3 regions of the Enterobacter cloacae complex sp. HYC042_NIDB genome follow, and region 3 is predicted to be linked to each of the others. Evidence: predicted binding sites of a transcription regulator. Region 3 holds the regulator's gene; each other region holds the start of a gene.
The links. Region 3 encodes CRP, which controls carbon source genes, mostly activating them, when cyclic AMP is high. Its sites were predicted from a motif close to ATGTGANNNNNNTCACAT; they were not measured.
Positions count from the first base shown of each region.

Region 1: epd (erythrose-4-phosphate dehydrogenase) is a predicted target of CRP. The motif match lies at 4,103-4,120, and genes of this name have one in related genera.
Region 2: serC (3-phosphoserine/phosphohydroxythreonine transaminase) is a predicted target of CRP. The motif match lies at 5,146-5,163, and genes of this name have one in related genera.

Region 1 is NZ_CP109650.1:4,084,585-4,094,293, reverse strand. It holds gene OKF39_RS19535 (OprD family outer membrane porin) at 1-758, opposite strand, end outside; gene loiP (metalloprotease LoiP) at 969-1,727, opposite strand; gene tkt (transketolase) at 1,999-3,990, shown strand; gene epd (erythrose-4-phosphate dehydrogenase) at 4,315-5,334, shown strand; gene pgk (phosphoglycerate kinase) at 5,384-6,547, shown strand; gene fbaA (class II fructose-bisphosphate aldolase) at 6,640-7,719, shown strand; gene mscS (small-conductance mechanosensitive channel MscS) at 7,906-8,760, shown strand; gene argO (arginine exporter ArgO) at 8,906-9,541, shown strand; gene OKF39_RS19495 (oxidative stress defense protein) at 9,634-9,709, shown strand, end outside.
Region 2 is NZ_CP109650.1:1,833,189-1,842,897, forward strand. It holds gene pflB (formate C-acetyltransferase) at 1-1,204, opposite strand, end outside; gene focA (formate transporter FocA) at 1,256-2,113, opposite strand; gene ycaO (30S ribosomal protein S12 methylthiotransferase accessory factor YcaO) at 2,520-4,280, opposite strand; gene OKF39_RS08710 (DUF421 domain-containing protein) at 4,408-5,100, shown strand; gene serC (3-phosphoserine/phosphohydroxythreonine transaminase) at 5,263-6,351, shown strand; gene aroA (3-phosphoshikimate 1-carboxyvinyltransferase) at 6,421-7,704, shown strand; gene cmk ((d)CMP kinase) at 7,890-8,573, shown strand; gene rpsA (30S ribosomal protein S1) at 8,685-9,709, shown strand, end outside.
Region 3 is NZ_CP109650.1:4,497,997-4,507,705, forward strand. It holds gene kefG (glutathione-regulated potassium-efflux system ancillary protein KefG) at 1-91, opposite strand, end outside; gene OKF39_RS21610 (ABC transporter ATP-binding protein) at 224-2,128, shown strand; gene OKF39_RS21615 (hydrolase) at 2,240-3,262, shown strand; gene OKF39_RS21620 (YheU family protein) at 3,259-3,477, shown strand; gene OKF39_RS21625 (phosphoribulokinase) at 3,508-4,377, shown strand; gene OKF39_RS21630 (IS4 family transposase) at 4,423-5,598, opposite strand; gene OKF39_RS21635 (OsmC family protein) at 5,732-6,136, opposite strand; gene crp (cAMP-activated global transcriptional regulator CRP) at 6,448-7,080, shown strand; gene OKF39_RS21645 (YccS/YhfK family putative transporter) at 7,138-9,225, shown strand; gene argD (bifunctional acetylornithine/succinyldiaminopimelate transaminase) at 9,222-9,709, opposite strand, start outside.

The DNA.
Region 1 (9,709 bases), 410 kb from region 3:
CCCTGATCCAGACGCGAGTTATAGCCGTTAAAGTCGAGCACCAGCTGCTGCCCGGTGCTGAACGGCTGTTTGTAATTCAGCCCCAGGTACTGTTTGTTCATCACCTCTTCGTTATGAGAGGCGTATAGCGCGCCGCTGAACTGGTCGTTGAACTGGTAGCTTGCGCCACCGAAAGTCAGGCTTTTCAGGCCGCTGTCGTGGCGGTCGTCGCTTTTACGCTGCTCGTCGGTGAAATAACCGGCGTTCACTTCCAGCCCGTCGATCTCTTTAGACGTCAGCATGGCACCGGTGTAGCTTTCAAACAGCAGGCGGGAGCTGTCGGCGTTAACGATAGGCAGTTCAGGACGCTGGTTACCGTAGCTCAGCACGGTATTCGAGATCCGCATTTTGGCGGTAGCGCCAAATTTCGCTAAATCGGATTTGGCCCGGCCATCGTCTTCCTGTTTAAAGAAGTCGATACCGCCCGCGCCGCTCTTGCCGCGACCGCCGTCCAGGCGCACGCCGTACTGCGCGATGCCGTCCACGCCAAAGCCCACCAGCCCTTCGGTATAGCCGGATTCAAAGGTGGCGATGATCCCCTGACCCCATTCGGCTTTATCCTGCTGGCCCTGATGGTAGTCACGGCTGATATACGCATTGCGTAAAAACAGGTCTAAATGGCTGTCGTCGATAAAACCCTTGCTGTCAGATTGCTGGCTTGCAGCGGCGGGTAATGCGGAGAATAAACTTAAAGCAATTAACGATAATTCTTTTTTCACGGAGGGAACGTCTCTGTCTTAATATATTAAATTGAATTACTGCGCGTTTGATAATTACCGGAAAGATTAACGATTGCAATAAATATGTGACCAGACGTTTCAGCCGGAAAGGGTAGGTCTGACGGGGCTTTCAGAGGTGTTACCGATACGTGCGATTTAGTTAGCAATTCATGCGAAATAAAAAGGAGGCAAAATTGCCTCCTTCCAAAATTATTTAATTCCGTCTGCGGCCATTCGGTCGCGAATATGCTGCGCGCGCGCTTCTGAGGCCGGGTGATCGTCAAACATGGAGCTCTGGCGACCCGCTTCCAGTTTTGCCAACTTTTCGAAGCTGGTGGCTAAACCGGATGGATTAATACCGCGTTTGCGCAACAGATCGTAGGAGTAGTCGTCCGCTTCGGACTCCTGACGCTGCGAGAACTGGGAGTTAACCAGTTTTTCACCTACGTCACCAAGCTGCGACTGGGACAGGCTGCCAACGATGCCGCCCGCAGAGGCCGCCGCCGCGCGAATGGCGTTGGTGCCTAAGGCAACCTGCATCCCTTTCTTCACGTGGCCGAGCGCAACGTGACCCATTTCATGGCCGATAACCGCTTCCACTTCGTTGTCGGTCATCATATCCATCAGCCCGCTGTAGACGCGGATACAGCCGTTAGCCATCGCGAAGGCGTTGACGTCTTTCGCCATGTAAACCTTGTAGTTCACCGGCTGGCCGTTGATGTTATCGCCGAGCGCGGAAGCAATCTTATTCAGACGCTGTGTGTAGGTACTGTCAGCCGGCGCAAGCGTGGCTTTTCCGTCCATATCTTTACAGGCCTGATCGCTCAGCGCTTTAACCTGCGCGTCGCTCAGGGAGTAGGCCTGAAAGGCTTCTGCACCTGAGGTCATCAGACCGTTAGAGTCCATATTCTGACAGCCGCTCAGCACGAGCGTTGTACCCAGGGCCAGCACTATTGCACGCATTTTCATGAGGTTGCTTCCGTACTCGTTAAACTGAATAAAATCCGAAAAGTGCCCCCGCAACGAAGCCGGGGCGGGATAAGTATAAGGAATATCTACAGGCGCGGGCGAGCAGATTGCGCAACATGCGAGCATGATCCAGAGATTTCTTAAGCTGCAAAAGAATGGTCCATGTACATGCCCTGCGGCTTGGGTTACATTGTTGGCACTTTTTTCCGGCGTAGCCCAAAACGCGCTGTCGTCAAGGGCATGGCCTTTAACAGTCCGATCTGGAGTTAAAATGTCCTCACGTAAAGAGCTTGCTAATGCTATTCGTGCGCTGAGCATGGACGCAGTACAGAAAGCCAAATCCGGCCACCCGGGTGCCCCTATGGGTATGGCTGATATCGCCGAAGTCCTGTGGCGTGATTTCCTTAACCACAACCCGCAGAACCCGGCATGGGCTGACCGCGACCGTTTCGTGCTGTCTAACGGCCACGGCTCTATGCTGATCTACAGCCTGCTGCACCTCACCGGCTACGATCTGCCAATCGAAGAGCTGAAAAACTTCCGTCAGCTGCACTCCAAAACTCCAGGTCACCCGGAAGTGGGCTACACCGCTGGCGTAGAAACCACCACCGGCCCGCTGGGTCAGGGCATTGCTAACGCTGTGGGTATGGCGATTGCCGAGAAGACCCTGGCGGCGCAGTTCAACCGTCCTGGCCATGACATCGTTGACCACTTCACCTACGCTTTCCTGGGCGACGGCTGCATGATGGAAGGCATTTCTCACGAAGTGTGCTCCCTGGCTGGTACCCTGAAACTGGGCAAACTGGTGGCGTTCTACGACGACAACGGTATCTCCATCGACGGTCACGTTGAAGGCTGGTTCACTGACGACACCGCCGCACGTTTCGAAGCCTACGGCTGGCACGTTGTGCGTGGTGTTGACGGCCACGATGCTGACTCGATTAAACGTGCAGTAGAAGAAGCTCGCGCAGTCACCGACAAACCGTCCCTGCTGATGTGCAAAACCATCATCGGCTTCGGTTCTCCGAACAAAGCGGGCACCCATGACTCCCACGGCGCACCGCTGGGCGACGCGGAAATCGCACTGACCCGTGAAGCACTGGGCTGGAAACACCCTGCCTTCGAAATCCCGTCTGAGATCTATGCTCAGTGGGATGCTAAAGAAGTGGGCCAGGCGAAAGAAGCGGCCTGGAACGAGAAATTCGCTGCCTATGCGAAGGCGTTCCCACAGGAAGCGGCTGAATTCACCCGTCGTATGAAAGGCGATATGCCGTCTGACTTCGACGCGAAAGCCAACGAATTCATCGCGAAGCTGCAGGCGAACCCGTCTAAAATCGCCAGCCGTAAAGCATCTCAGAATGCGATTGAAGCGTTCGGTCCGCTGCTTCCGGAATTCCTGGGAGGCTCCGCTGACCTGGCGCCTTCTAACCTGACCCTGTGGTCTGGTTCTAAGCCAATCAACGAAGACACTGCCGGTAACTACATCCATTACGGTGTACGTGAGTTCGGTATGACCGCTATCGCGAACGGTATCGCTCTGCACGGTGGTTTCCTGCCATACACCTCTACCTTCCTGATGTTCGTGGAATACGCACGTAACGCCGTGCGTATGGCTGCGCTGATGAAACAGCGTCAGGTGATGGTCTACACCCATGACTCCATCGGTCTGGGCGAAGATGGTCCAACTCACCAGCCGGTAGAGCAGGTAGCTTCCCTGCGCGTAACCCCGAACATGAGCACATGGCGTCCATGTGACCAGGTTGAATCTGCGGTGGCGTGGAAATACGGCGTTGAGCGTCAGGACGGCCCGACCGCGCTGATCCTCTCCCGTCAGAACCTGGCGCAGCAGGAGCGTACCCCTGAGCAGCTGGCAAACATCGCCCGCGGTGGCTATGTGCTGAAAGATTGCGCAGGCCAGCCTGAGCTGATCTTTATCGCGACCGGTTCTGAAGTTGAACTGGCTGTAGCAGCATGGGAAAAACTGACTGCCGAAGGCGTGAAGGCGCGCGTGGTTTCCATGCCGTCTACCGATGCGTTCGACAAGCAGGATGCGGCTTACCGTGAATCCGTACTGCCTAAAGCGGTTTCCGCTCGCGTGGCGGTGGAAGCGGGTATCGCTGACTACTGGTTCAAATACGTGGGCCTGAACGGCGCTATCGTTGGTATGACCACCTTCGGTGAGTCTGCTCCGGCAGAACAGCTGTTCGAAGAGTTCGGCTTCACCGTTGAGAACGTTGTCGCTAAGGCGAAAGAATTGCTGTAATCGCCGTTTTGCCCGGTGGCGCTTACGCTGACCGGGCCTACAAATGGCTCAAAAGTAGGCCGGGTAAGCGCTAGCGCTTACCCGGCTTTTTTGCGTCATTATTCCAACGAAAATGTGACGCAAGTCATATAGCTCGCTTATTCATCTGGACAGACATTCCTTTTATTCCCCGATTCGCTTATTCTTGCTGAAGCGTTTCAGTCGATTAAATGTTCGACAATTGACCAATCAATCGCAGTTTGTGATAGCAAAGATTCCCCTTCGGGCGTCGCTGGATTACTCTTTCAGCCACCTCAAACTCAGGGATTGCTTTGCAGGAGATCTATGACCGTACGCGTAGCGATTAATGGCTTCGGTCGCATCGGGCGTAATGTGGTTCGTGCTTTGTATGAATCCGGACGTCGGGCGGAAATCACCGTGGTGGCAATCAATGAACTGGCGGATGCTGCTGGCATGGCGCATTTATTGAAGTATGACACCAGCCACGGACGCTTCGCCTGGGATGTGCGCCAGGAAAGAGATCAGCTTTTTGTGGGTGATGACGCTATTCGTGTGCTGCATGAGAACAGCATTTCCGGGCTACCCTGGCGTGAACTGGGTGTGGATGTCGTGCTTGACTGTACCGGTGTGTATGGCAACCGCGAACACGGCGAAGCGCATCTGACAGCAGGCGCGAAAAAAGTCCTGTTTTCTCATCCCGGAAGTAACGACCTCGACGCGACCGTCGTGTTTGGCGTCAACCAGCATGAGCTGCAAGCCGAGCACCGCATTGTTTCCAACGCCTCCTGCACCACCAACTGCATTATTCCGGTCATCAAACTGTTAGACGATGCGTATGGCATTGAATCCGGCACCGTAACCACGATTCACTCCGCCATGCACGATCAGCAGGTTATCGACGCCTATCACCCGGATTTACGACGCACTCGCGCGGCGAGCCAGTCAATCATCCCGGTGGACACGAAACTGGCTGCAGGGATCACCCGAATTTTCCCGCAGTTTAATGACCGTTTCGAAGCGATTGCCGTGCGTGTTCCGACGATAAACGTCACCGCAATCGACCTCAGCGTGACGGTGAAAAAACCGGTAAAAGCCTGTGAAGTCAACCTGTTGCTGCAAAAAGCGGCACAGGGAGCATTTCATGGTATAGTTGACTATACGGAATTACCGTTGGTCTCAGTAGATTTTAACCACGACCCGCACAGCGCCATCGTGGATGGCACGCAGACGCGAGTCAGTGGTGCGCACCTTATCAAGACGCTGGTCTGGTGTGATAACGAATGGGGCTTTGCTAACCGAATGCTCGACACCACGTTAGCCATGGCCGCAAAAGGTTTCAGGTAGAGCGCACCTTGCGCTTGCAAAACTTTAAGAATCAACGAGAGGATTCACCATGTCTGTAATTAAGATGACCGATCTGGATCTGGCAGGTAAACGCGTTTTCATCCGTGCCGATCTGAACGTACCGGTTAAAGATGGCAAAGTGACCAGCGACGCGCGTATCCGTGCATCTCTGCCAACCATTGAACTGGCTCTGAAGCAGGGCGCTAAAGTGATGGTCACCTCCCACCTGGGCCGTCCAACTGAAGGCGAGTACAACGAAGAGTTCTCTCTGCTGCCGGTTGTTAATTACCTGAAAGACAAACTGTCCAACCCGGTTCGCCTGGTGAAAGATTACCTGGACGGCGTAGACGTTGCCGAAGGTGAGCTGGTTGTTCTGGAAAACGTTCGCTTCAACAAAGGCGAAAAGAAAGACGACGAAACCCTGTCCAAAAAATATGCTGCACTGTGCGACGTATTCGTGATGGATGCATTCGGTACTGCGCACCGTGCGCAGGCATCTACCCACGGTATCGGTAAATTCGCAGACGTCGCGTGTGCGGGTCCTCTGCTGGCTGACGAACTGGAAGCACTGGGTAAAGCACTGAAAGAACCTGCTCGCCCAATGGTCGCTATCGTTGGTGGTTCTAAAGTGTCTACCAAACTGACCGTTCTGGATTCCCTGTCTAAAATCGCTGACCAGCTGATCGTTGGCGGTGGTATCGCGAACACCTTCGTTGCCGCTCAGGGCCACAACGTGGGTAAATCCCTGTACGAAGCAGACCTGGTTGACGAAGCCAAACGCCTGCTGGGTACCTGTGATATCCCGGTTCCAACTGACGTTCGCGTGGCGACCGAGTTCTCCGAAACCGCAACCGCGACCCTGAAATCAGTAAACGACATCAAAGACGAAGAGCAGATTCTGGACCTGGGCGACGTTTCTGCACAGAAACTGGCTGAAATCCTGAAAAACGCAAAAACTATCCTGTGGAACGGTCCTGTTGGCGTGTTCGAATTCCCGAACTTCCGCAAAGGGACTGAAATCGTGGCTAACGCAATCGCAGACAGCGAAGCGTTCTCTATCGCAGGCGGTGGTGACACCCTGGCAGCAATCGACCTGTTCGGTATCGCTGACAAGATCTCCTATATCTCCACTGGTGGCGGCGCATTCCTCGAATTCGTGGAAGGCAAAGTACTGCCAGCAGTAGCAATGCTCGAAGAGCGCGCTAAGAAGTAAGCCATTCAAGGGCAGGGAAACCTGCCCAATTTTCAGCGCGCTTTTAAGAGCTCGCACCTTTTCTAACGGCCGAAGATACAGGACTAAGCAACATGTCTAAAATTTTTGATTTCGTAAAACCTGGCGTTATCACTGGTGATGACGTACAGAAAGTGTTCCAGGTAGCTAAAGAAAACAACTTCGCTCTGCCAGCAGTTAACTGCGTAGGTACCGACTCCATCAACGCCGTACTGGAAACCGCTGCAAAAGTTAAAGCACCGGTTATCGTTCAGTTCTCTAACGGCGGCGCTGCGTTCATCGCAGGTAAAGGCGTGAAAACTGACATTCCTCAGGGTGCTGCTATCCTGGGTGCTATCTCTGGTGCGCACCACGTTCACCAGATGGCTGAACACTACGGTGTTCCAGTTATCCTGCACACTGACCACTGCGCGAAGAAACTGCTGCCGTGGATCGACGGTCTGCTGGACGCGGGTGAAAAACACTTCGCGGCAACCGGTAAGCCACTGTTCTCTTCTCACATGATCGACCTGTCTGAAGAGTCACTGCACGAAAACATCGAGATCTGCTCTAAGTACCTGGCGCGCATGGCCAAAATGGACATGACCCTGGAAATCGAACTGGGTTGCACCGGTGGTGAAGAAGACGGCGTGGACAACAGCCACATGGACGCTTCTGCCCTGTACACCCAGCCAGAAGACGTTGATTACGCTTACACCGAGCTGAGCAAAATCAGCCCACGCTTCACCATTGCAGCGTCCTTCGGTAACGTGCACGGCGTTTATAAGCCAGGTAACGTGGTTCTGACCCCGACCATCCTGCGTGATTCTCAGGAATACGTGTCTAAGAAACACAACCTGCCGCACAACAGCCTGAACTTCGTCTTCCACGGCGGTTCCGGTTCTTCTGCTCAGGAAATCAAAGACTCCGTAAGCTACGGCGTAGTGAAAATGAACATCGATACCGACACCCAGTGGGCAACCTGGGACGGTATCCTGCAGTACTACAAAGCGAACGAAGCTTACCTGCAGGGCCAGCTGGGCAACCCGAAAGGCGAAGACCAGCCGAACAAGAAATACTACGATCCACGCGTATGGCTGCGCGCTGCTCAGACGTCCATGGTGACCCGTCTGGAGCAGGCTTTCAAAGAACTGAACGCAATCGACGTTCTGTAATTTGAGCTGCTGACAGCATCAGAAGGCCCGCAAATGCGGGCCTTTTTTTATGCTTTTTCAATATCCTGCAATACCTGTTTTTGTGATCTGTTTGGCAAAGCCGGTGCTTTTTGTTTACCCTTTACTGACCTGCCTGTCTCCATGGGGGATGGATTTTGTGTTTTGGTTTAACAAAAGGAAGAATAAATGGAACAACTCGATGTTGTAGACAGCATCAATAACGCCGGCAACTGGCTGGTGCGCAACCAGGCCCTGCTGCTGAGCTATGCCGTGAACATTGTCGCGGCGATTGCCATCATCATCGTCGGGATGATCGTGGCGCGTATCGTGTCGAACGCCGTCAACCGTGTGATGGTCGCACGACACATTGACGCCACGGTGGCTGACTTCCTCTCTGCACTGGTGCGCTACGGCATTATCGCCTTCACGCTGATTGCCGCGCTGGGCCGTGTTGGGGTGCAAACCGCCTCCGTGATTGCCGTTCTTGGTGCCGCCGGCCTGGCCATTGGTCTGGCACTGCAGGGCTCGCTTTCAAACCTGGCGGCGGGCGTACTGCTGGTGACTTTCCGTCCGTTCCGTTCCGGTGAATATGTTGACCTTGGCGGCATCGCCGGTACCGTGTTGCAGGTACAGATTTTCTCTACCACCCTGCGTACCGTCGATGGTCGTATTGTGGTGGTACCGAACGGGAAAATCATTGCGGGCAATATCATTAACTTCTCCCGCGAGCCGGTGCGTCGTAACGAGCTCATCATCAGCGTGGCGTATGATTCCGATATCGATCAGGTGAAGTCGCTGATCGCAAATATCATCGCCTCTGACGACCGCATTCTGAAGGACCGCGAGCAGACGGTTCGCCTGAACGAACTGGGTGCTTCCTCTATTAACTTCGTGGTGCGTATCTGGAGCAAAAGCAGCGATCTGCAAAACGTTTACTGGGATGTGCTCGAGCGCATCAAGCGCGATTTCGACGCCAACGGCATCAGCTTCCCTTACCCGCAGATGGACGTAAACGTCAAAAAAGTCAAAGAAGCAGAATAACGTCACCCGTAGGCCCGGTAAGCGCTCGCGCCACCGGGCTTTACTTTTATAAGCTCCGCTAATACCCAATTAATATTATCCATTTCCTCTAATGTGATTCGCGCAGTATAGTCAGCCTCCAGAACAACACTGCGAGAAAATCGTCATGCTATCTTATTATTTTCAAGGGCTTGCCTTAGGTGCGGCCATGATCCTTCCGCTCGGCCCGCAAAACGCCTTCGTGATGAATCAGGGCATTCGCCGCCAGTATCATCTGATGATTGCCCTGCTGTGCGCGGTGAGCGATCTGCTGCTGATTTGCGCCGGCATTTTTGGCGGCAGCGCGCTGCTGATGCAGTCGCCCTGGCTGCTGGCGCTGGTGACCTGGGGCGGCGTGGCGTTTCTGCTGTGGTACGGATTCGGTGCCCTGAAAACGGCGATGAGCAGCAACATTGAGCTGGCAAGCGCCGAAGTGATGAAGCAGGGCCGCTGGAAGATTATCGTCACCATGCTGGCGGTCACCTGGCTAAATCCGCACGTCTACCTTGACACCTTCGTAGTGCTGGGCAGCCTGGGCGGACAGCTGGACGTTGAGCCGAAACGCTGGTTTGCGCTCGGCACGGTCAGCGCCTCTTTCCTCTGGTTCTTCGGTCTCGCCATTCTGGCGGCATGGCTGGCGCCTCGTCTGCGGACTGCCAAAGCCCAGCGCATTATTAATACCCTGGTGGGGCTGGTGATGTGGTTTATTGCTTTTCAGCTGGCAAAAGAGGGCATTCACCACGTCCAGGAATTGTTCAACTAATCCTTGTCTTATGGACAACTGAGCAAGACCCGCTAAGCTTGCTGGCATGAGCCCTGTTGTTAGGGCACTCTTCGCAACATGGAGGAATGACAGTGAAGTTTAAAGTGATGGCCCTCGCGGCATTAGTAAGTTTCGGTGCGGTGTCGGCGCAGGCAAGTGAACTGCCGG
Region 2 (9,709 bases), 2.1 Mb from region 3:
TTTCGTACTGCAGAGAAGAGGTGTCGATGGACACTTTAGCGGCGAATTTCTTGAAGTTCAGAGGCAGTTTTTCAGACCACAGAACGGTGATGTTTGGCTCCGGAGAAGGACCCATGGTGTACAGGGTGTTCAGGAAGCGGAAGCTGTTTTTGGTTACCAGCGTACGGCCGTCAACGCCCATACCGCCGATAGATTCGGTTGCCCAGATTGGGTCACCAGAGAACAGTTCATCATATTCTGGGGTACGCAGGAAGCGAACCATACGCAGTTTCATGACCAGGTGGTCAATCATTTCCTGAGCGTCTTGCTCGGTGATTTTACCTGTTTTCAGGTCACGTTCGATGTACGCATCCAGGAAGGTGGATACGCGGCCGAAGGACATTGCTGCACCGTTCTGAGACTTAACAGCGGCCAGGTAGCCGAAGTAGGTCCACTGGATAGCTTCCTGAGCGTTGGTCGCAGGACCAGAGATATCGCAGCCGTATTTAGCCGCCATCTCTTTGATCTGACCCAGCGCGCGGTGCTGTTCAGCAATTTCTTCACGCAGACGGATAGTCGCTTCCAGGTTTACGCCGTTTTCCAGGTCAGTCTGCAGGGAAACGAACTGCGCGTATTTGTCTTTCATCAGGAAGTCGATACCGTACAGCGCAACGCGACGGTAGTCACCGATGATACGGCCACGGCCATAGGCATCTGGCAGACCAGTCAGAACGCCAGATTTACGGCAGTTCAGAATGTCTTTGGTATAAACATCGAATACGCCCTGGTTATGGGTTTTGCGGTATTCGGTGAAGATTTTTTTCAGCATTGGGTCCAGCTCGCGGTTATACGCTTTGCAGGAACCTTCAACCATTTTGATACCACCGAACGGGATGATGGCGCGTTTCAGTGGTGCTTCAGTCTGCAGACCAACAATTTTCTCAAGGGCTTTGTTGATGTAGCCAGCATCGTGAGAAGTGATGGTGGATGCAACGGAGGTGTCAAAATCAACTGGCGCGTGAGTGCGGTTTTCCAGTTTAACGCCTTCCATTACGCTGTCCCACAGCTTGGTGGTCGCGTCAGTTGCGCCAGCCAGGAAGGATTCGTCACCTTCATACGGGGTATAGTTTTTCTGGATGAAGTCACGGACGTTGACTTCATTCTGCCAGTCACCTTTCGCAAAACCTTCCCAGGCTGTGGCTAACTTTTCATTAAGCTCGGACATGTAACACCTACCTTCTTAAGTGGATTTTTTATTTACTGCCTGAGACAACCATTAATGATGGTCGCCGCCACGCAGGTAAATGACCCAGTATGTCAACCCAACTAACAGACCCCCACCGATAATGTTCCCGATAGTGACGGGGATCAGGTTATCAGTAATGAAATTCATAATAGTCAGGTGAGAGAAACTTTCCGGGGATGAACCAACTGCGGTCCAGAACTCCGGGCTTGCAAAGTTGCGGATAACAATCCCCATCGGGATCATGAACATATTCGCAATACTGTGCTCGAAGCCGCTGGCAACAAACATCGCAACCGGCAGAACCATAATCATGGCTTTATCCATCAGGCTACGGCCAGAGTAGCTCATCCAGACCGCCAGGCAGACCATCAGGTTTGCGAGGATGCCGAGAGCAACGGCTTCGATAAATGTGTGATGCATTTTGTGGTCAGCGGTTTGCAGGACATTAAGCCCCCAGCCACCGTTGGCGGTCATATACTCGCCAGAGAGCCACATCAACAGAACAAAGAGCAGACAGCCAATCAGGTTACCAACGTAGACGTTAAGCCAGTTGCGCGCCAGTTGACCCCAGGTAATTCTTCCGCTGGCTTTCGCCACAACAATCAGCACCGTTGAGGTGAAGAGGTCGGCGCCGCAAATGACGCAGAGAATCAGACCCAGTGAGAAGCAAATGCCGCCAATCAGTTTGGCCATGCCGAAAGGCATTCCGGCAGTACCGGTGGTGGCGGTGATGTAGAAGACGAAAGCGATAGAGATGAACACACCAGCGGTGATCGCCAGATAGAACGTCTTCATCGGGTGTTTCGTTGCTTTATAGACACCCGCTTCTTCGGCAACTTTTGCCATCGCGGCGGGGAGTAAAAGATCAAAAGGGTTGTCAGCTTTCACACTAACTCTCTCTTTATTAAGTCGGCGACGAGATACTAACAAAGCATTATAGAAGAGAAATTGATATAGATCATATCTCGCCTGGCTTATAGGCCCGCAGTATGTATGGTTTTACAACAAATGCGGAGTAAGTATTTGATTATCCGTATAAAAATAAATTTTAAAAGTTATGAAAAGAGTTGAATTTTTTCGTTCGGCCCCCTTCGAAACAGTTAATTAATATGGAGTATTTACCATAAAAAGTAACAATAAAGCCCAGGCAAATATTATTATATTTACCCGTGTTTAACTTTATTATTACAATCAACAATCATTGCCGAAGAGAATAAAAAAAGGGGCAATGAAATTGCCCCGTAATATAGCCCAGACGATTGAATACGCCTACTGCCGTTAATGTTATATGCGCTTATTTTGACCAGTAAGCGGCTTTTGCTTTCTGCAGCTTTTCATAGGCCTTCAGCAGAGACTGATGCGCCGGGAAGGCTTTCAGATCGCTGTCAACCGCCTGCAGACCGTAGAACGGCTCTTCACCGCTCAGCGCCGCGCTGGCGGCTTCAACCGCTTCAGCACCGTACATACGTACGAAAGCGTTCAGGTACTGCAGTGGCTCGCGATCGTCTTCCTGTGCAAGTAATAGCAGGGTTTGCAGGCAGCGGTAATAGTTGGTGCGCTCGGCGGAGAAGACCGACTGGTTAAACTCCATGGTCCATTCTGTCCAGGCCAGAGCCTGATCCAGATCGCCGCCCGCGAGGGCCAGCATCGCTTTCAGTTCACCGATGCGCAGCGTGTACCAGCCGTTGTCTTTCCCGGTCGCCAGACCCAGCAGCTCGCGCACGCGGGTAAAGTCATCGTGGCCTTCATCGTCCAGCTGGGCTATCAGGTTGAGATAATCTTCTTTTTCCCACTCGCTGCCCGGCAGGGAGAGTAGGGTTTCACGCAGGTGCGCGCCCATGCTGTTGTTTGCGAGCCACAGATCTTCCGCCGGGTAGATATCGGACATGCCAGGTACGATGATGCGGCACGCGTAAACGCCCAGGTGTTCGTAGTCGGCAATGTAGACTTCCTGATCTTCGGCGTCGAAGATTGCCATCAATATAGCGAACTCTTCTTCGGTGGTACCGGCAAAGCTCCAGTCCACGAACGGATAGTCCGCGTCCTGCTTGAACATATCCCAGGAGATCAAACCGCTGGAGTCGATGAAGTGGGTTTCGAGGTTGGTGTGCTCGGCCACTTCTTCATCGTCAAACGTTGGCGGGGTGAATACGTCGAGATCTTTCAGGCTACGGCCCTGCAGCAGCTCGGTCACGGTACGCTCCAGCGCCACGCCGAAGTCAGGATGCGCGCCGAAGGAGGCGAAGCAGGTTCCGTTAGTCGGGTTAAACAGCACGACGCAGATAACCGGATATTTACCGCCCAGCGAGCCGTCATACGCAAAGATTGGGAAACCTTCCGCTTCCAGTTTGGCGATGGATTCCACCACGCCCGGGTAGCGCGCCAGCACGTCTGCCGGAATTTCAGGCAGGCTGATGGATTCGGCAATAATGCGGTTTTTGATATGACGCTCGAAGACTTCAGAGAGACCCTGCACGCGCGCTTCATTGCGGGTGTTACCGGCGGACATACCGTTAGACACATACAGGTTGCCGACGATGTTCATCGGGATATAGACGGTCTGCTCGTCAGACTGACGGGTGAACGGCAGGGCGCAGATCCCACGCTCTTCATTCCCAGACTGCAGATCGATCAGCATGCTGGCGGTCAGTTCGTTTTCCGGATCGTAGAAGGCACGCAGACGGCCATCCAGAATGCCTTCCGGCAGTTCATCGTCTTCGGTCAGCGGGAACCATTTTTCGTTCGGATAGTGAACGAACGGGCCGTTGGCGATGGTTTCACCCAGCCAGAAGTCAGCGAAGAAATAGTTGGTGGACAGACGCTCAAAATACTCACCCAGCGCAGAGGCCAGTGCCGCTTTTTTCGTCGCACCTTTACCGTTGGTAAAGCAGAGCGCGCAGTCTTTGTCGCGAATGTGCACGGACCAGACGTGAGGCACCGGGTTCAGCCAGGAGGCTTCTTCGATGTTAAAGCCCAGGTCGGTCAGTTTCTGCTGGAAGCGAGCGATGGAATCTTCCAGAGCGGCGTCTTTGCCGGGGATAAACGTTTGAGTCATGGCGTTCACTTTTATCGTACGTAAAGCGCGCAATGATACGGGTTTTGCGTGACGGGTGCTATCTCCGGCGAAAATAAATGGCTGGGCTATGCTTAGTAGCAGTAACTGACTGTTAAGGCATAGAAAAATGAAAGCATTTGATCTCCAGCGGATGGCGTTTGATAAAGTTCCACCTGAATTTCTGGGCGAAGTGGCGCTGCGCAGCCTGTATACCTTCGTACTCGTCTTCCTGTTTCTCAAAATTACCGGCCGTCGTGGCGTTCGTCAGATGTCGCTGTTTGAAGTGCTGATCATCCTGACGCTGGGCTCGGCGGCGGGGGACGTCGCGTTTTATGACGACGTGCCGATGGTGCCGGTGTTTATCGTTTTTGTTTCCCTCGCCTTGCTTTACCGGCTGGTGATGTGGCTGATGTCAAAAAGTGAAAAGCTGGAAGATCTGCTTGAAGGGAAACCGGTCGTTATTGTCGAGGACGGTCAGCTGGCCTGGGAAAATGTGCAAAGTGCCAATATGACCGAGTTTGAGTTCTTTATGGAGCTGCGCCTGAATAGCGTTGAACAGCTCGGACAGGTGCGGCTGGCGATCATGGAAACCAATGGGCAAATCAGCGTCTATTACTATGCTGATGACGACGTTAAGCCCGGCCTGTGTATCCTGCCGGATATGTTAGTAGAACGGTTCAGGGTGATACCTGAAACCGGGGAGTATGCATGTATAAAATGTAGTCATGTTGTGGGAATGCATGCGGGCGATCATCAATTATGCCCTCGTTGTGCAAATCCGGAATGGACAAAGGTTAGCCGGGCTAAACGCCTCGTCTGACAGCGATTTTGTCGGTTTTGTGACGACGAGGCGGCAGATTGTTTTGTGTGACGAAGGGCACATTTCCCCGGTCATAAGTTTTAGACATTGCGGCGCGTGTCACTGAATGATAAAACCGATATCCACAGTTATAACTTATGGCTTTTAGCGTGGTGAGGGGAAATGGCTCAAGTTTTTAATTTCAGTTCTGGTCCGGCAATGTTACCGGCAGACGTACTCAAACAGGCTCAACAGGAACTGTGTGACTGGAACGGTCTGGGTACGTCGGTGATGGAAATCAGCCACCGGGGTAAAGCGTTTATTCAGGTGGCGGAAGAGGCAGAAAAGGATTTTCGCGATCTGCTGAACATTCCCTCGAACTACAAAGTATTGTTCTGCCATGGCGGTGGACGCGGTCAGTTTGCGGGCATCCCGCTCAATCTGCTGGGCGACAAAACCACCGCTGATTACGTCGATGCCGGCTACTGGGCAGCCAGTGCGTTAAAAGAAGCGCACAAATACTGCACGCCGAACGTTATCGACGCCAAAGTGACCGTTGACGGTCTGCGCGCCGTGAAGCCGATGAGCGAGTGGCAGGTGTCTGACAACGCCGCGTATCTCCACTACTGCCCGAACGAAACCATCGACGGCATCGCCATTCACGAAGAGCCAGACTTTGGCGACAATGTCATTGTGACGGCGGACTTCTCTTCAACCATTCTGTCCACTCCGCTGGACGTCAGCCGCTACGGCGTCATTTACGCAGGTGCTCAGAAAAACATCGGTCCTGCTGGGCTGACTATTGTCATCGTCCGTGAAGACCTGCTGGGGAAAGCCCATAAGTCCTGCCCGTCAATCCTGGATTACACCGTCCTGAATGACAACGACTCCATGTTCAACACCCCACCTACGTTTGCCTGGTATCTCTCCGGCCTGGTCTTCAAATGGCTGAAGCAAAACGGCGGCGTGGCGCAGATGGACAAGATCAATCAGCAGAAAGCCGAACTGCTGTACGGCACGATCGACAAGAGCGATTTCTACCGTAACGATGTGGCGAAAGCGAACCGTTCCCGCATGAACGTACCGTTCCAGCTGGCAGACAGCAGCCTGGACAGCGTGTTCCTGGAAGAGTCGTTCGCGGCGGGTCTGCACGCGCTGAAAGGCCATCGTGTGGTGGGCGGGATGCGTGCTTCCATTTATAACGCCATGCCGCTGGAAGGCGTTAAAGCCCTGACCGATTTCATGATCGACTTCGAACGTCGTCACGGTTAATTTGCTGTTTTTCACCCCCGCAGCGTCCCTGCGGGGTTTTTATTATGTTGAGTTGAGAGTTTAGTTTTCATGGAATCCCTGACGTTACAACCTATCGCGCGGGTAGATGGCACCATCAATCTGCCTGGTTCAAAAAGTGTCTCGAACCGCGCTCTGCTGCTGGCAGCTCTGGCAAACGGCACCACCGTCCTCACCAACCTGCTGGACAGCGATGACGTGCGCCATATGCTCAATGCGCTGAAAGCGTTGGGCGTTCATTACACACTCTCTGACGATCGCACCCGCTGCGAAGTGACCGGCAACGGCGGCGCGCTGCAGGCGAATGACGAGCTTGAGCTGTTTCTGGGTAACGCGGGGACCGCGATGCGTCCGCTGGCGGCGGCCCTGTGCCTCGGGAGCAATAACATCGTGCTGACCGGCGAGCCGCGCATGAAGGAACGTCCGATCGGCCATCTGGTAGATGCCCTGCGTCAGGGCGGCGCGCAGATTGAGTATCTGGAGCAGGAAAATTACCCGCCACTGCGTCTGCGCGGGGGCTTTACCGGCGGTACCGTCGAGGTTGACGGCAGCGTCTCCAGCCAGTTCCTGACGGCGCTGCTGATGACCGCGCCGCTGGCCCCGCAGGATACGGTTATCACGATTAAAGGTGAGCTGGTCTCCAAACCGTATATTGATATTACGCTGCATCTGATGAAAACCTTCGGCGTTGAGGTTGAAAACCAGTCTTATCAGCGTTTCGTGGTTCGCGGCGCGCAGCAGTACCAGTCGCCGGGCAACTACCTGGTTGAAGGCGATGCTTCATCCGCATCCTATTTCCTTGCCGCTGGCGCGATTAAAGGCGGTACGGTAAAAGTGACCGGCATTGGCCGCAACAGCGTGCAGGGCGATATTCGTTTTGCTGACGTGCTGGAAAAAATGGGCGCGGTTGTCACCTGGGGGGATGATTTCATCTCCTGTACCCACGGTGAGCTGAACGCCATCGACATGGACATGAACCATATCCCGGATGCGGCGATGACCATTGCCACGGCGGCGCTGTTTGCCAAAGGCACCACCACGCTGCGCAACATTTATAACTGGCGCGTAAAAGAGACGGACCGCCTGTTCGCGATGGCAACCGAGCTGCGTAAAGTCGGCGCTGAGGTAGAAGAGGGCGAAGATTACATTCGCGTTACCCCTCCGGCAAAACTGAACTTTGCTGAAATCGGGACCTATAACGATCACCGTATGGCGATGTGTTTCTCGCTGGTGGCGCTGTCCGATACCCCTGTGACCATTCTCGATCCGAAATGTACGGCGAAAACCTTCCCGGACTATTTCGAACAGCTGGCGCGCATTAGCACCCTGGCATGATGAAGTCTTGCCGCATCACCTGATGCGGCATTTCCTTACGCTTCCTGACGATCTTTCCCGCTCATTTCTTCTACACTCTGCTTCTATCATTCCGTAATTTGCACGCAAAGGTAACAGTTGCGCACGTTGGCGCGTATAATGCGCGGCGTTCATGTTAACGGTATGCCTTATTTAAGGAGAAAAAGATGACGGCAGTTGCCCCGGTAATCACCATTGATGGGCCGAGTGGCGCAGGGAAAGGTACTCTGTGCAAAGCGATGGCGGAAGCATTGCAATGGCATCTTTTAGATTCGGGAGCAATCTATCGCGTGCTGGCGCTGGCTGCGCTGCATCATCACGTGGATGTCGCCTCTGAAGAAGCGCTGGTACCGCTGGCTGCGCATCTGGATGTGCGTTTTGTTTCTACCGATGGCAACCTGGAAGTGATCCTGGAAGGGGAAGACGTGAGCGGCGAAATCCGTACGCAGGAAGTCGCTAATGCGGCCTCCCAGGTGGCGGCTTTCCCACGCGTTCGCGAGGCACTGCTGCGTCGCCAGCGAGCGTTTCGTGAAGCCCCGGGTCTGATCGCTGATGGACGCGACATGGGAACCGTGGTCTTCCCTGATGCGCCAGTAAAAATCTTCCTTGACGCCTCTTCGGAAGAACGTGCTCAACGCCGTATGCTTCAGTTGCAGGAAAAGGGGTTTAGTGTTAACTTTGATCGCCTTTTATCCGAGATAAAAGAGCGCGATGACCGCGATCGTAACCGCGCCGTCGCACCGCTTGTTCCTGCAGAAGATGCATTAGTTCTGGATTCAACCAGTTTAACTATTGAGCAAGTGATTGAAAAAGCGCTACAATATGCGCGCCAAAAACTGGCACTCGCGTAATCGCGACCGATTTAGCAGTACCCCCGCTGCAATGGATTGACGGCGGGTATGTGAAACAACCCCATCCGGCACGGAGCCAGGTGGACGTTAATATTAACCTGAAGATTAAACATGACTGAATCTTTTGCTCAACTGTTTGAAGAATCCTTAAAAGAAATCGAAACCCGTCCGGGTTCCATCGTTCGCGGTGTTGTTGTTGCTATCGACAAAGACGTAGTACTGGTTGACGCCGGTCTGAAATCTGAGTCCGCCATTCCGGCTGAGCAGTTCAAAAACGCCCAGGGCGAGCTGGAAATCCAGGTTGGTGACGAAGTTGACGTTGCTCTGGACGCAGTAGAAGACGGCTTCGGCGAAACCCTGCTGTCTCGTGAGAAAGCTAAACGTCACGAAGCATGGATCACGCTGGAGAAAGCTTACGAAGAAGCTGAAACTGTGGTCGGTGTTATCAACGGCAAAGTTAAAGGTGGCTTCACTGTTGAGCTGAATGGTATTCGTGCGTTCCTGCCAGGTTCACTGGTAGACGTTCGTCCAGTCCGTGACACCCTGCACCTCGAAGGCAAAGAGCTTGAGTTCAAAGTAATCAAGCTGGACCAGAAGCGTAACAACGTTGTTGTTTCCCGTCGTGCCGTTATCGAATCCGAAAACAGCGCAGAACGCGATCAGCTGCTGGAAAACCTGCAGGAAGGCATGGAAGTCAAAGGTATCGTTAAGAACCTCACTGACTACGGCGCATTCGTTGACCTGGGCGGCGTTGATGGCCTGCTGCACATCACCGACATGGCGTGGAAACGCGTTAAGCACCCAAGCGAAATCGTGAACGTGGGCGACGAAATCACTGTTAAAGTGCTGAAGTTCGACCGCGAGCGTACTCGTGTATCCCTCGGCCTGAAACAGCTGGGCGAAGATCCATGGGTAGCTATCGCTAAGCGTTACCCAGAAGGTACTAAACTGACTGGTCGCGTAACCAACCTGACCGACTACGGCTGCTTCGTTGAAATCGAAGAAGGCGTTGAAGGCCTGGTGCACGTTTCCGAAATGGACTGGACCAACAAAAACATCCACCCATCCAAAGTTGTTAACGTTGGTGATGTAGTGGAAGTGATGGTTCTGGATATCGACGAAGAACGTCGTCGTAT
Region 3 (9,709 bases):
GTGTGGCCGGCTTAAGCAGCACCCGGTTCGCCACCGAGTCCTGAGATTCCGGATGGGCATACAGCAGCAGCACTTTCGCTGTCTGAGACATCACTCCCCTCCCGGTTCTGTTTTTGTGTATTGTTGTCGTTTTGGGCTACCATGGCGGCCCGGTGGGGAAAATGGCCCACACCTTACATTATCATAATGACAAATTAACATAGTCGGAACATACGGCGCTTCTATGATTGTTTTCTCCTCGTTACAAATTCGTCGCGGCGTGCGCGTCCTGCTGGATAACGCCACTGCTACCATCAACCCGGGCCAGAAAGTGGGTCTGGTCGGCAAAAACGGCTGCGGTAAATCCACCCTGCTGGCGCTGCTGAAAAACGAGATTAGCGCGGATGGCGGTAACTTTACCTTCCCGGGGAACTGGCAGCTCGCGTGGGTAAACCAGGAGACGCCAGCCCTGAGCGAACCGGCGCTCGACTATGTTATCGACGGCGATCGCGAATACCGTAAGCTCGAAGCGGAACTCAACGCGGCCAACGAGCGCAACGACGGTCACGCCATCGCTACCGTTCACGGCAAGCTGGACGCCATCGACGCGTGGACCATTCGCTCCCGCGCCTCCAGCCTGCTGCACGGCCTGGGCTTCAGCAATGAACAGCTTGAACGCCCGGTCAGCGACTTCTCCGGCGGCTGGCGCATGCGCCTCAACCTGGCGCAGGCGCTGATCTGCCGCTCAGACCTGCTCCTGCTCGATGAACCGACCAACCACCTCGATCTCGATGCGGTTATTTGGCTCGAGAAGTGGCTCAAGAGCTATCAGGGCACTCTGATTCTCATCTCCCACGACCGCGACTTCCTCGACCCGGTGGTGGATAAAATCATTCATATCGAACAGCAAACCATGTTCGAGTACACCGGCAACTACAGCTCTTTCGAGCGCCAGCGCGCGACGCGCCTTGCCCAGCAGCAGTCGATGTATGAAAGCCAACAGCAGCGCGTGGCGCACCTGCAGAGCTTCGTGGATCGCTTCAAAGCTAAAGCGTCAAAAGCCAAGCAGGCCCAGAGCCGCATCAAGATGCTGGAACGCATGGAGATGATTGCCCCGGCGCACGTGGACAACCCGTTCCACTTCAGCTTCCGCGCGCCGGAAAGCCTGCCGAACCCGCTTCTGAAGATGGAAAAGGTCAGCGCGGGTTATGGGGATCGCATCATCCTCGACTCTATCAAGCTTAACCTGGTGCCGGGTTCGCGCATTGGCCTGCTGGGGCGCAACGGCGCCGGTAAATCAACATTAATTAAGCTGCTCGCGGGCGAGCTTAACCCAACCAGCGGTGAAATCGGCCTGGCGAAGGGCATTAAGCTTGGCTATTTCGCCCAGCATCAGCTGGAATTTTTACGCGCGGATGAATCCCCGATTCAGCATCTGGCGCGTCTTGCGCCGCAGGAAATGGAGCAGAAGCTGCGCGACTACCTCGGCGGCTTCGGCTTCCAGGGCGATAAGGTGACCGAAAACACCGAGCGTTTCTCGGGCGGCGAAAAAGCCCGTCTGGTGCTGGCGCTGATCGTCTGGCAGAGACCCAACCTGCTGCTGCTCGATGAACCGACCAACCACCTGGATCTCGACATGCGTCAGGCGCTGACCGAAGCGCTGATTGAGTTCGAAGGCGCACTGGTTGTCGTGTCGCACGATCGCCACCTGATCCGCTCCACCACCGACGATCTCTACCTGGTACACGGCGGCAAAGTCGAACCGTTCGACGGCGATCTTGAAGACTACCAGCAGTGGCTGACGGACGTACAAAAGCAGGAAAACCAGCCGGAAGAGTCAGCGAAAGACAACGTCAACAGCGCACAGTCGCGTAAAGACCAGAAGCGCCGCGAAGCGGAACTGCGCACCCAGACCCAGCCGCTGCGTAAAGAGATTGCCCGTCTTGAAAAAGAGATGGAAAAGCTCAACGCCACGCTTGCCGCCGTCGAAGAGAAGCTGGGCGACAGCGACCTGTACGATCAGAGCCGTAAAGCGGAGCTAACGGATTGTCTGCAAACGCAGGCGAAAGCTAAATCCAGCCTCGAAGAGTGCGAAATGGCATGGCTGGATGCCCAGGAACAGCTGGAAGCGATGCTGCAGGCAGACTGAATTTTTACCCCGTTGTGCGAACGGAATCTATCTCTGGTTCGGAAATCCAGGCTAAACGGGGTACAATTCGGAAGGTATAGTGAATTTCTGACAAGAATCAGCATCGTCCTTATGACCCAAATCATTCCATCAGACTTCGACATTACAGCCGAAGACAGCACCGAGTTCGTGCCCATGCGCGGCGTGACCAACTGCCATTTGCAGACCATGCTGCCGCGGCTGATCCGCCGCAAGGTCCAGTTCACTCCGCACTGGCAACGGCTCGATCTGCCGGACGGTGATTTTCTGGATCTCGCCTGGAGCGAAGCGCCGGAACAGGCTCTTCATAAGCCGCGTCTGGTGGTTTTTCACGGTTTAGAAGGCAGCCTGCACAGTCCGTATGCGCATGGGTTAATTGAGGCCGCCAAAGCGCGCGGCTGGCTCGGCGTGGTGATGCATTTTCGCGGCTGTAGCGGCGAGCCGAATCGTCAGAAACGCATTTATCACTCGGGTGAAACCGAAGATGGCACGTGGTTTCTGCACTGGCTGCGGGAAAATTATGGCGCCGCGCCAACGGCCGCCGTGGGCTACTCGCTGGGCGGTAATATGCTCGCCTGTCTGCTGGCCAAAGAGGGCGAAAGCGTACCGCTGAATGCGGCAGTGATTGTCTCCGCACCGTTTATGCTGGAGCAGTGCAGCTACCACATGGAAAAAGGCTTTTCTCGCGTCTATCAGCGCTATCTGCTCAACCTGCTGAAAGCCAACGCGGCGCGAAAGCTGAAGGCCTATCCGGATACCCTGCCGGTAAGCCTGCGCCAGCTGAAAAAGGTTCGCTGCATCCGCGAATTCGACGATCTGATCACCGCCAAAATTCACGGCTTCGCCGATGCTATCGACTATTACCGACAGTGCAGCGCCATGCCGCTGCTCAGCAAAATCACGCAGCCGACGCTGATCATTCACGCCAAAGATGACCCGTTCATGGATCATCACTCTATTCCCGCGCAGGAATTCCTGCCTGACAACGTTCACTACCAGCTGACCGAACATGGTGGCCACGTGGGGTTCATCGGCGGCACGCTGCGCAGGCCGAAAATGTGGCTGGAAGCGCGCATTCCTGACTGGCTGACTCCTTATCTGGATGGTGCAAAATGATCATTCCCTGGCAGGATCTGGCTCCCGAAACGCTCGATAATCTGATTGAAAGCTTTGTATTACGCGAAGGCACCGATTATGGTGAACATGAGCGTTCGCTTGAGCAAAAGGTCAACGATGTAAAACGCCAGCTGAAAAGCGGCGACGTGGTGCTGGTGTGGTCAGAACTGCATGAGACGGTCAATATCATGCCCCGCAACGCGTTTCACGGCTGATCTTCCAACCTTTTCCGTCAGGGAGTTGCTATGTCTGCCAGACATCCCATTATTGCCGTTACGGGGTCGAGTGGTGCGGGAACCACCACCACCAGCCTCGCTTTTCGCAAGATTTTCGCCCAGCTGAATCTCCGTTCGGCGGAGGTCGAAGGCGACAGCTTTCACCGCTATACGCGGCCTGAGATGGACATGGCGATCCGCAAGGCACGCGATCTGGGTAAACACATCAGCTACTTTGGCCCGGAAGCCAATGATTTCGGCCTGCTGGAGCAAACCTTCCGCGAATACGGTCAGAGCGGTACCGGGCAGTCCCGTAAGTATCTGCACACCTACGACGAAGCCGTACCCTGGAATCAGGTGCCGGGCACCTTTACCCCCTGGCAACCGCTGCCGGAACCCACCGACGTGCTGTTTTATGAAGGATTGCACGGCGGCGTTGTCACACCTCAGCACGACGTGGCGCGCCATGTGGATCTGCTGGTCGGGGTGGTACCGATCGTTAACCTGGAGTGGATCCAGAAGCTGACGCGCGACATGAGCGAGCGCGGCCATTCGCGCGAGGCGGTAATGGACTCGGTGGTGCGCTCCATGGAAGATTACATCAACTATCTCACGCCGCAGTTCTCCCGCACGCACATTAACTTCCAGCGCGTGCCGACGGTGGACACTTCCAATCCGTTCGCGGCGAAGAGCATCCCTTCGTTGGATGAGAGCTTTGTGGTAATCCACTTCCGCAATCTTGAAGGCATTGATTACCCCTGGCTGCTGGCGATGCTGCAGGGCTCGTTTATTTCCCACATGAATACGTTAGTGGTTCCCGGTGGAAAAATGGGGCTGGCAATGGAGCTGATCATGACGCCGCTGGTGGAGCGACTGATGGAAGGGAAACAGATCGCGTGAACATGTTCCCTCTCCCCGTGGGCTGAGGGATCCCCAGTAATATGGTCATGCCTCCATGACCATATTACTGTACTCTTTTCCCAGCTTTTTCATCTCGTTACCTATATTCAGCCGCCTCACTTTTCCAGGTTCATGCCGGAGCACTTCTTCTGCCAGACTCAGGTAAGACAGCACCCGCCTGTGCCTGATACTGCTTGCCTGATAATGCCAGTGTAAACACTGCCTTTCTGCCCTGTAACCTGCCAGCCACATCACCAGACTTGCCATCGCCGCGACCATATTCAGCACTTCCAGTCGCCCTTTTCCCTGGCTCCGGCTCAGCCTCAGACCGAACCCGAAGCGTGGGCTTTTGTCGTCCCGGAAGTTTTGTTCTATCTGCATTCGTCGGCTGTACAGGGCCATTATCTGGTGCGGTTCCAGCCCTTCTGCATTACTGAACAGCAGCCAGGGCTCCCGCGCACTGCTGCGGTGTTCCCGCTGTGTTTTTGGCATGCCTCCCTTTCCGCGACGCCCTGCCTCCGGGCGTTTGTGCAGATAAAACCGGCCGTAACAGGGGATACGGTGTTTACGGGACAGGACACCGTAACCCACGCAGACCGGTTGCCCGGTAGCCTCAAGCTCGCTGATTTTCATCCACTTTTTATCTCCGTCCAGCCGGAAGCTGATACAGCCCCTGACTCTGCCAGTGAAGCTCCAGCCCAGCTGACTTACATGCCGGAACCAGTCTGTCCGAAAGCCGGCATCCGTAAGGATGGTAATGGCTTTATCTTTCGGGATGGCAGCATGCAGGCGGTCAAGGAAGCGGCACTGGACATCACTGTTCTGCGCCAGCTCTGCGGGGACAACCTCACTCATAAGCGGAAGTGAACGACCATTACAGACCAGGCTTGCCCGCAGAAGATGCCAGTTCCTGTCATGCCAGCCGGTCCAGTCGACAGCGATAACGCAGAAGGGCATCAGGGAGGTGATGGTATGTGTGAGCAGGTGCTGAATGCGGGGAATATCACGGTGAAGGGCGGCATTACCCAGGGCACGGTCAACACGTTTAATTTTATTTTTGACGTGCGCCCTGCCGGGAAGGGTTCGCCCCAGGCTGGTCAGGGTCAGGGATGCGCCGTGGGTGAGCGCGACGGCCATGGAAACAAGGACATTAACCCGGAAGCTGTGAATGTCAGATAAAGACGCGGAGAAAAATTTCTGGCAGACTGTCTGTAAAGGCACGATGAGGTCTCTTCTGATTTGTTAGCGCAACCAGTAGATCACACTTCATCGTGCTTTTCATTTTTCTGGGGAACCCTCAGCCCCGTGGGAGAGGGTTAGGGTGAGGGCATCAACACGCACGATGCCCCAATAATTAAGCCTCGATCACTTCATACGAATGGGTGATTTTTACCGCTTTCTCCAGCATTAACGCCACAGAGCAGTATTTCTCCGCAGAGAGATCCACCGCGCGTGAGACCGCCGCGTCTTTCAGTTCTTTCCCGGTGACAACAAAGTGCAGATTAATGTGGGTGAACAGGCGTGGCGCCTCTTCGCGACGTTCTGAGGTGAGTTTAACCTCGCAATCCGTCACGTCATGACGGCCTTTTTGCAGAATCGACACCACGTCAATCGCGCTGCATCCGCCTGCCGCCATCAGCACCATTTCCATTGGGCTTGGGGCTTTATCGCCGGAGTTACCATCCATCAAAATCTGGTGTCCTGATGCGGACTCGCCCAGGAACGTTAAACCTTCAACCCACTTCACGCGCGCTTGCATATTCATTAACTCCAACGTTGCATTTTTGGTGACAGATTACGCGTGCGTTACATTTCTCGCAATGGAAGGCGACCTGCATCATGCTGAAGCGAGACACCAGGAGACACGCGGCAAAAGCTATGCTAAAACACTCAGGATGCTACAGTAATACATTGACGTTACACATGTATGCAGAGGACATCAAACTTTACTGGCTGCGAAACGTTACGACAGCCGACTTCCCAGGGTATGGGTAAGAATTCGATTGCAACCCCAGAGTCCGGATGCATCTGATGACTCTGGTGACAGCTTATAACAGAGGATAACAGCGCATGGTGCTTGGCAAACCGCAAACAGACCCGACTCTCGAATGGTTCTTGTCTCATTGCCACATTCATAAGTACCCATCGAAGAGCACGCTGATTCACCAGGGTGAAAAAGCGGAAACCTTGTATTACATCGTCAAAGGCTCGGTGGCAGTGCTGATCAAAGATGAGGAAGGCAAAGAGATGATCCTTTCCTATCTGAACCAGGGCGATTTTATCGGTGAACTGGGCCTGTTTGAAGAAGGCCAGGAACGTAGCGCCTGGGTTCGTGCAAAGACAGCATGTGAAGTGGCTGAAATTTCTTATAAGAAATTCCGTCAGCTGATTCAGGTTAACCCTGACATCCTGATGCGTCTTTCTTCCCAGATGGCGCGCCGTCTGCAGGTGACGTCAGAGAAAGTGGGTAACCTCGCCTTCCTGGACGTGACTGGCCGTATCGCGCAGACTCTGCTGAACCTGGCGAAACAGCCAGACGCGATGACCCACCCGGACGGCATGCAAATTAAAATTACCCGTCAGGAAATCGGTCAGATCGTCGGTTGCTCCCGCGAAACGGTGGGCCGTATTCTGAAAATGCTGGAAGATCAAAACCTGATCTCCGCCCACGGTAAAACCATCGTGGTTTACGGAACCCGTTAATCCTGCCTAAACGGCGTGCCATCGCGAGGTGTCACGCCGTTTTTGTCTCTATTCCCCATGTGGCGCAGGCTGATCTATCACCCGGAAGTTAACTACGCACTACGACAAACGCTGGTGCTGTGTCTTCCCGTGGCCGTGGGCCTGATCCTGGGACATCTTCAGCAGGGCCTGCTGTTTTCTCTCGTCCCCGCCTGCTGCAACATTGCCGGTCTGGACACGCCCCATAAACGCTTTTTCAAACGTCTGATAATTGGCGGCTCGCTGTTTGCTGGCTGTAGCCTCGCGGTGCAGCTTCTGCTGGCTCGCGATATTCCCCTGCCGCTGATCCTGACCGTGCTGGCGATGACCCTCGGCGTCACCGCCGAAATCAGCTCGCTCCATGCCCGGCTGCTTCCCGCGTCACTCATTGCGGCCATCTTCACCCTGAGCCTCGCCGGTAATATGCCCGTGTGGGAGCCGCTGCTGATCTACGCCCTCGGCACGCTGTGGTACGGGCTGTTTAACTGGTTCTGGTTCTGGCTGTGGCGGGAGCAGCCGCTGCGCGAATCTCTGAGCCTGCTCTACGTGCAGCTTGCGGATTACTGTGAAGCCAAATACACCCTGCTCACCCAGCATACGGATCCGGAAAAATCCTTACCGCCATTGCTGACGCGCCAGCAAAAGGTGGTAGACCTGATAAGCCAGTGCTATCAGCAGCTGCATATGCTCGCCGCCAACAAGAACCACGAATATAAACGGCTGTTGCGCACCTTCCAGGTGGGGCTGGATCTTCAGGAGCATATCTCCGTTAGCCTTCACCACCCGCAGGAGGTGCAAAAGCTGGTTGAGCGCAGCCATGCCGAAGCGGTGATCCGCTGGAACGCACAAACCGTCTCCGCGCGCCTGCGGGTGCTGGCCGATGATATTCTCTACCACCGCTACCCCACGCGCTTTAACATGGACAAACAGCTCGGCGCGCTGGAGAAAATCGCCCGTCAGCACCCGGATAACCCGGTCGGCCAGTTTGCCGCCTGGCACTTCAGCCGCATCGCCCGCGTGCTGCGCACCCAGCGCCCGCTTTATTCCCGTGACCTGATGGCGGATAAACAGAAACGTCTGCCGCTGCTGCCGGCGCTGAGAAGCTACCTGTCTCTGAAATCTTCCGCTCTGCGCAACGCTGCAAGGATTAGCGTCATGCTCAGTATCGCCAGCCTGATGGGCATGGCGCTCCACCTGCCGAAACCGTACTGGATCTTAATGACCGTGCTGTTTGTTACCCAGAACGGCTATGGCGCCACGCGGGTGCGCATTCTGCACCGGGCAGGCGGCACGATGGCGGGGCTGATTATTGCGGGCGTGACGCTGCATTTTCACGTGCCCGAGGGCTATACCCTGGCGGGCATGCTGGCGATCACCCTGGTAAGCTATCTAATCATTCGCAAAAACTACGGCTGGGCGATGGTGGGCTTTACGGTGACGGCGGTATATACCCTTCAGCTGCTGACGCTTAACGGCGAACAGTTTATTGTCGCCAGGCTGATTGATACCCTGATCGGCTGCCTGATTGCCTTTGGCGGCATGGTCTGGCTGTGGCCGCAGTGGCAGAGCGGGCTGCTGAGGCAGAACGCCCACGACGCGCTGGAGGCTGATCAGCAGGCCATTCGTCTGATCCTGAGCGACGATCCGCAGCCCTCCCCGCTGGCGTATCAGCGGATGAAGGTCAACCAGGCGCACAACGCCCTGTTTAACTCGCTCAACCAGGCGATGCAGGAGCCGGGCTTTAACTCACACTATCTTGCCGATATGAAGCTGTGGGTCACGCACAGCCAGTTTATCGTCGAGCACATTAACGCCATGACCACGCTGGCGCGCGAACACACGATGCTGACGCCGGATCTGGCGCAGCGCTATTTGCAGTCCTGTGAAATTGCCCTGCAGCGGTGTCAGCAGCGTCTGGAGTATGACGCGCCGGGCGAGTCGGGGGATTCGAACATTCTGGAGGCACCGGAGACGCTGACCCACGGGCCGATGAGCACCCTGGAGCAGCATTTGCAGCGCGTACTGGGACATCTGAACACCATGCACACCATTTCGTCGGTGGCATGGCGTCAGCGCCCGCATCACGGCATTTGGTTAACGCGGCGGTTAAAGCGAACCGAGTATTAGCCTTTTACGATCTTCTCGACCGCCGCGGCAAAGCGGGTTAACCCGTCGTCAATATCTTTCTCTTCCACTACCAGCGACGGCGCAAAACGCATCACGTCCGGCCCGGCGTTGAGCACCATCACCCCTTCGCGAGCGGCGGCATGCAGGAAATCGCGCGCGCGGCCTTTGTACTGCGGCTTAAGTTCCGCACCAATCAGCAGCCCCATGCCGCGGATCTCGCTGAAGACGTCGTACTTATTGTTAATCTGCTGGAGATGCTGCACAAACAGCTCGCGTTTCGCGCTAACGCCGTTTAGCACCTCAGGGGTGTTGATGATGTCGAACGCGGCACCCGCCACGGCGCTCGCCAGCGGGTTACCGCCGTAGGTCGAGCCGTGAGACCCGACGTGGAACGCAGAGGCAATCTCCTGCGTCGTCAGTACCGCACTCACCGGAAAACCGCCGCCGAGCGCTTTCGCGCTGGTCAGAATATCCGGCGTCACGC